Linked DNA regions of Desulfitobacterium hafniense DCB-2. The protein of the gene in region 2 binds, or shares a complex with, the protein of the main gene of each other region. Links are inferred from orthologs where the notes say so. Each region holds a gene or a part of one and is shown on either strand. Other genes may lie near its edges.

Evidence for each region.
Region 1: the proteins of arsC (region 2) and trxA are in contact, whole or in part, in an NMR structure (PDB 2IPA), measured with the Bacillus subtilis proteins. The link is inferred for Desulfitobacterium hafniense DCB-2 from one-to-one orthologs.

Annotation. Positions count from the first base shown.
Region 1 is NC_011830.1:3,805,638-3,808,822, reverse strand. What follows is about bases 1-2,858. They hold trxA (thioredoxin), read left to right. Parts: upstream 1-1,193; coding sequence 1,194-1,523; downstream 1,524-2,858. Other genes in these bases: DHAF_RS17870 (replication-associated recombination protein A), read right to left, coding at 1,648-2,858; DHAF_RS17880 (metal-sensitive transcriptional regulator), read left to right, coding at 845-1,123; aspS (aspartate--tRNA ligase), read left to right, coding at 1-716. Also shown: more of DHAF_RS17870, read right to left, coding at 2,859-2,961. UniProt on the Bacillus subtilis protein: Participates in various redox reactions through the reversible oxidation of its active center dithiol to a disulfide and catalyzes dithiol-disulfide exchange reactions.
Region 2 is NC_011830.1:1,307,152-1,310,388, reverse strand. What follows is about bases 118-3,027. They hold arsC (arsenate reductase (thioredoxin)), read right to left. Parts: upstream 1,835-3,027; coding sequence 1,400-1,834; downstream 118-1,399. Other genes in these bases: DHAF_RS06065 (molybdopterin-containing oxidoreductase family protein), read right to left, coding at 2,796-3,027; DHAF_RS06070 (TorD/DmsD family molecular chaperone), read right to left, coding at 2,034-2,723; DHAF_RS06080 (ArsR/SmtB family transcription factor), read right to left, coding at 1,017-1,370; arsB (ACR3 family arsenite efflux transporter), read right to left, coding at 118-1,027. Outside these bases: more of arsB, read right to left, coding at 1-117; more of DHAF_RS06065, read right to left, coding at 3,028-3,237. UniProt on the Bacillus subtilis protein: Catalyzes the reduction of arsenate [As(V)] to arsenite [As(III)]. In vitro, can dephosphorylate para-nitrophenyl phosphate (pNPP).

The DNA.
Region 1 (3,185 bases), 2.5 Mb from region 2 along the record:
CCTATATCGTTTTAGCAGAAGAGGGAATCAAATCCCCCATTGCTAAATTCTTCAGCGAAGAGCAGCTTAACGGCTTAATCGCCAAACTGAAAGGGGAAACAGGAGATATTCTCTTCTTTGTAGCCGATAAGGAAGCTGTCGTTGCCGATGCCTTGGGACACTTAAGGCTGGAATTAGGAAAACGTCTGGGACTCATACCTGAGGATGCCTTGAACTTCTTATGGGTTACGGAATTCCCCCTTCTCCAGTGGGATGAAGAAGATAAGCGTTTTGTAGCAATTCACCATCCTTTCACCTCACCCATGACCGAGGATCTGCCCCTCTTGCCAACAGAACCGGGTAAAGTCAGAGCCAAGGCTTATGATATGGTTCTTAACGGAACAGAATTGGGCGGAGGAAGTATCCGTATCCATCAAAGAGAAGTTCAGGAGCAGATGTTTGACCTGTTAGGCCTTACCCCTGAGGAGGCCAAGGCTAAATTTGGTTACTTGCTGGATGCCTTTGAATATGGTACGCCTCCTCATGGTGGGATTGCCTTTGGCTTAGACCGGTTGATCATGCTCTTAACGGGCAAGGATAATATCCGGGATGTGATCGCCTTCCCCAAGACCCAAAGTGCGTCTGATCTCATGATTCAAGCTCCATCTTCCGTTGACGAAAAGCAATTGAAAGAATTGCACATCAAAAGGGATATTCTGCCGGGTAAAACAAAATAATATAATGATATCAAATGGAACAATACATTCCATCTGAATTTTAAATAGCAAAACCTTTGACAAAGGAAGGGACTCTGTTTTATAATAAAGGATGTACCCCCTATGGGTATCAGAGAGGGGAACGTGTAGTGCAGGAAAACTCTGATTTAGCACAAAAGGAAGATATTATCCGTCGTTTGAAGAAAATTGAAGGTCAGGTTAAAGGTCTTCAGCGCATGGTGGATAATGAAAAGTATTGTGTGGATATTTTAATTCAAGTTGCAGCTGTACGCGCAGCCATTAATAAAGTTGGCGTTTTAATCTTTGAGAACCATTCGCGGGAGTGTTTGCAAAAAGCTGTAGTAGAAAACCATCAGGATGAATCCATCGATGAATTGATTGCCGTTTTAGCGAAATTCATTAAGTAGCTCATAGTTAATCCATTATGTTATTTATAGCAGCTGAATTAATTCAAACTAATTTGAGGAGGGTATATTCATGGCAGGCGAAAATGTTAAGACCTTTACAACAGCAAATTGGAATGAAGAAGTTTTGGGTTCCGACAAAGCCGTATTAGTAGATTTCTGGGCGGCTTGGTGCGGACCCTGCCGTATGGTTGCTCCTATCATTGAGGAGCTGGCAGATGAAATGGCAGGAAGAGTCATCATCGGCAAGCTTAATGTGGATGAGGAACCGGCAATTGCCGGACAATACCAAGTGATGAGCATTCCCACTTTAGCTGTTTTTAAAAACGGCCAAGTGGTGGATAAGAGTGTAGGGTTCCGCGGTAAGGCTGACCTCGTCAAAATGATTGAAAAACATGCCTAATTAAGTGGACTCTTGCCTTGGGTAACCTAAGGTAAGGAAGATCAAAACGGTGCCATTCGGCACCGTTTTTGTATTAATCAGGCTCCTTTGCTGTGCTTTTGTTATCATCAGGCTTAGTTCCATGTCATTCCGAGGGCGGAATAACCTGAGGTTTGCCGCGGTTATCGCGGTCCTGTCCCGTTCCGGAAGGAGTAAAGAAATTCTCTCCCTGGACTTCTTGGGGCAAATACCCTTGCTCCACCCAATGACCGGGATAGTCATGAGGATAAAGGTAGTTCTTGCCATGGCCCATTTTTTTGGCCCCCGGATAATTAGCATCCCGCAGATGCGCAGGAACCTGGCCGGTGGGATGGGAGCGGACATAGCCCGTGGCTCTGTCGATAGCCATAATGGTGCTGTTGCTCTTAGGAGCCGTGGCAATGGCCAGGACGGCTTGGGCGATTGGGATTCTGGCCTCAGGAAGCCCCACCCATTCCAGGGCATTGGCTGCTGCATGAGCCTGGAGCATCACCATAGGGTCCGCCAGTCCCACATCTTCGGAAGCATGGACGATAATCCGGCGCACGATAAAGCGGGGATCTTCTCCCGATTCCAGTAGGACTGCCAGCCAATAAAGGGCCGCATCGGGGTCGGAGCCGCGCATACTTTTGATAAAGGCTGAGACAATATCGTAGTGATTATCCCCATTTTTATCAAAACGCATTGCTCTTTGCTGTATGGATTCTTCAGCTACAGACAAAGTGATCCGGCGCACTCCCTGCTCAGGAGGGGTAGTGAGTACGGCCAATTCCAAAGCATTTAAGGCCCGCCGCAGATCCCCGTTGGCGAAATTAAGCCAATGCTCCCAGGCCTCCGGATCGATGCTTACCGAGTAATTTCCCAGTCCCCGTTCCTTATCGGCCAGAGCTTGTGCCAAGCCGCTGCGAATATCCTCTGCCGTGAGAGGCTGGAGGCGAAAGAGAGTGGAACGGCTTAACAGAGCGGAGTTAAGCTCAAAAAAAGGATTTTCGGTGGTCGCGCCGATAAAGGTAATGGTTCCATTCTCCACGGCGGGGAGCAAGGCATCTTGTTGACCTTTATTAAAACGATGAACTTCATCACAGAAGACAAGGGTTTTCTTGCCATAGAGATGCAGTTGCTCCGTGGCCGTTTGAATGATCTCCCGGATCTCTTTGACGCCGGCTGCCACTGCATTAATACGCACAAAGCCGGATGACGTGGTGTTGGCAATGACTTGAGCCAAGGAGGTCTTACCTGTTCCCGGAGGTCCGTAAAGAATGAGAGAAGTGACCCGGTCCGCTTCGATGGCCCGGCGGAGAAGCTTTCCCTTGCCGATGATTTCCGATTGCCCGATATAGTCATCAAGAGTTCGGGGACGCATCCGTTCGGCCAGCGGAGCGATTTGATGGGGGTTAAAAGAAGCTGAGAATAAGTCCATGCGTAACAATCCTTTCTGAAGCTGAACTCTATATTACATTGAAAACAAATGTGTCTTTAGGATAGGTACTAAGTAAAGGGAGCAGCTTGACCTAACCTTAGTATACTTTGTTTCCTGGTTTAATTAAAGAAAGATGAATGAGCAGTACACTAACTAAACCTCTACAGCTGATTATAATCAAAAAAGAGGTATAGCATAAGAGCTTCTGATAACTAAATGGGAAT
Region 2 (3,237 bases):
TCAAGGCCACATTAACTAAGGCAATCATAATCGGCACCTCAATTAAAGGCCCGATGACTGCGGCAAAGGCTTGCCCGGAGTTAATTCCGAAGACAGCTACAGCCACGGCAATGGCTAACTCAAAGTTGTTGCTTGCCGCAGTAAAGGACAGAGTCACCGCCTGTTCATAAGGGATGCCCATCCGATAGCTCATAAAAAAGGAGACGAAAAACATCACCAAAAAGTAAATTACTAACGGTATAGAAATTCGCACCACATCCATGGGCAGGGTTACGATATACTGCCCTTTTAACGAAAACATAATGACAATTGTAAAGAGCAGTGCGAGCAACGCTAATGGACTAATCGTGGGGACAAAGGTTTTTTCATACCATTCCTTCCCTTTCCTCGGCAGCAAAAACATACGAGTAAGCATCCCCGCCAGGAAAGGTATACCCAAATAGATAAGAACACTCTTCCCTACTTCCCCCATACTAATGTGAATTTCTAAACCCTGAGCTATACCTAACCACTGAGGAAGAAGGGTGATAAAGAAATAAGCAAATACAGAGTAAAATATAACCTGGAAAATTGAGTTCAGCGCTACAATGGCTGCTGCATACTCGGAATCTCCCTTTGCTAAGCTGTTCCAGAGAATCACCATGGCAATACAACGAGCTAACCCGATCAAAATAAGTCCTGCCATATATTCCGGATAATCATGGAGGAAGACCACAGCAAGCACGAACATAAGGAGGGGACCGATTATCCAGTTCTGAACGATCGATAAAGACATGACCTTCTTATTCTTGATAACGAGTCCCATCTCCTCATACTTTACCTTTGCTAACGGTGGATACATCATGACGATAAGTCCGATGGCAATGGGAATGGATGTAGAACCGATGGACAAAGAATTTAACCAATCCGACACCCCTGGGAAAAGATAGCCAATTCCCACCCCGATGCCCATGGCCAGAAAAATCCACAGCGTCAAATAGCGATCTAATACCGAAAGCCTCCGACTGGTTGGCAGATCAACACTCATTTAACATCCTCCTCGCCTTTTCCTTACCTTCACGAAATTCTTGCAAGCGCTTTTCATCCTCTTGAATCACAGGGATCAGCGGAAGTATTACCTCTATAAAAGGATTATCCTCGTTTAAAGAATAATAGGTCCATTGTCCTCCCCGACGCTCTTTAACCAAGCCACCCTGACGAAGTCTCCGCATATGTTGAGATACTCCGGGTTGACTGATTTCCAATACTTCAGTCAGATCACATACGCATAACTCTTGATTGTGGATTAAGCTTATAATTCGCAATCGTGTCTTATCCCCTAATGCTTTAAATTCTTCAACAAGACTTTCTAGAATTTCCGTTTCATTCATTGAATCCCCCCACTTTTTAATACACATAATCAAATGATCTTTTTTACTTTCCTTTCTAAGGCAAATTTCTTAATCCGTTCCTCGATTTCGTCCCTTACCCGCCGAAAAGTAATCATACGTTCTTCTTCAGAGCCTTCTGCCTGAGCAGGATCATCAAATCCCCAATGATCTCTCTTGACATGAGGAGGGGCAATCGGGCAACGATCCTTGGCATCTCCACATAAGGTAATCACATGGTCCGCCTGACTTAGTATTGCCGGGTCAAGAATATCTGAGGTCTGTTCAGATATATCCACCCCAACTTCGGCCATAACTTCTACTGCCTTCGGATTCAAGCCATGGGCTTCAACTCCTGCACTATAGACCTTGTACTGATCGCCCAGATATTTCTTGCCAAAACCTTCAGCCATCTGACTACGACAGGAATTACCGGTGCAGATAAAATAGACTATCTTATTGCTCATAAATTTCCTCCCTAGTAAAATTTCGTCGTACAATATAAGTATATGCTTATTTGCCGATATGTCAATTGAACCATCCTCGCTACTAATTGAGGATGGTTCAATAAAGATTATTATTCCTGGTCACAAGTGCATTATTCTGGCCCGATCGCCTTGAACAGACAGGCTTTGGATATAGATATTGGGGATAGAGAGAGATAACCTAGTCCATGAAAACCTTAAGGCTATATTTAAAGTCTTCTAAGATTGCTAAGTGCGAATTAATTAAACCATTCAAAAGTAATGCCATGCCTTTAAAGAAATCTTCTGATGTAAATTCAAATATTCTTTCTGAAAATTTAGGAATCCAAGTGGCTAAATGATTACTAATAAAGTCTTCCTGCTTTAGAAGAAACAACCCTAATTCTTCGGACTCTGAGTTCTTAATCGCCTCTAAAGATTTAATGGTTAAATAATTGATATACTCAAGTTCTGCACCTAAAAAGTCATCTGGAACAGAATTCATATTCGCCATCACGATATTGGCATCGAGGTATTGCTTGCGAACTTCAATCGTGCTTTCATCCATTAGCCTTGGCTTGGGTTCATCACTTATATAGATTGAGGCGTATGGGCTTACAGGTGGTTTTCCCGGACCAATAAACAGCCTCGTATATTCTCTAGTCAAAACCGCTTCATAAGAAGCAAGGTCTTTTCCACGTAGTGACATTTGAATCGTAATTAAGCCTTTTACTAAATTATCATCGTCTGCTTCTTCATGGATCAATTCACTATATACACCTTGAAAGCGATCAAGAAGTTCCTTCTTAGGCCCTAAAGTAATAACGTTACTCAGGAAACGATAAAGTTCTTGTTGTGTGATAAAGATCTGTTTTAGTTCTTGGATTTCCATTGAACTAGCCTCCATTCTTTCCGAAAGGGACATGGAGCCAGAGCGAGTGCCCTGGCTCCTCTAGAATATTACTTATGCTTTTTCGACTTTGATAATCATATCGGCATAACAGGGCATACCCATAATCGGGCTATGAGCATTCGGATCAACTAAACCACTGTGGTTTGGAGTATAGTCCTTACTCTTAGAAGTTGGGCCAATTCCAGGTGAGAAGCGGCCACCCGTACCGAATCCAAGTTTGATTGTACCCGGTCGCATTCCCTCTGTAACAAAAACCTTACCCTTTTCTTGTGCGCCGAGAGGATTCTCTAAAATAGCTAAATCTCCGGTTTTCAGACCTAATGCTTTAGCATCGCTAGCATTAATGGCAATCGTGCCTACACATAAAGTCCCTTCCATAAATTCTTTCTCGACTTCTTCTAACTCGCCTTTAGCATTCATATCAATAATTTTATGCTTAAACGAGTTATTCAATGGCATCCATATTCCTTCTACCGGTGTCTCAGATAACCAA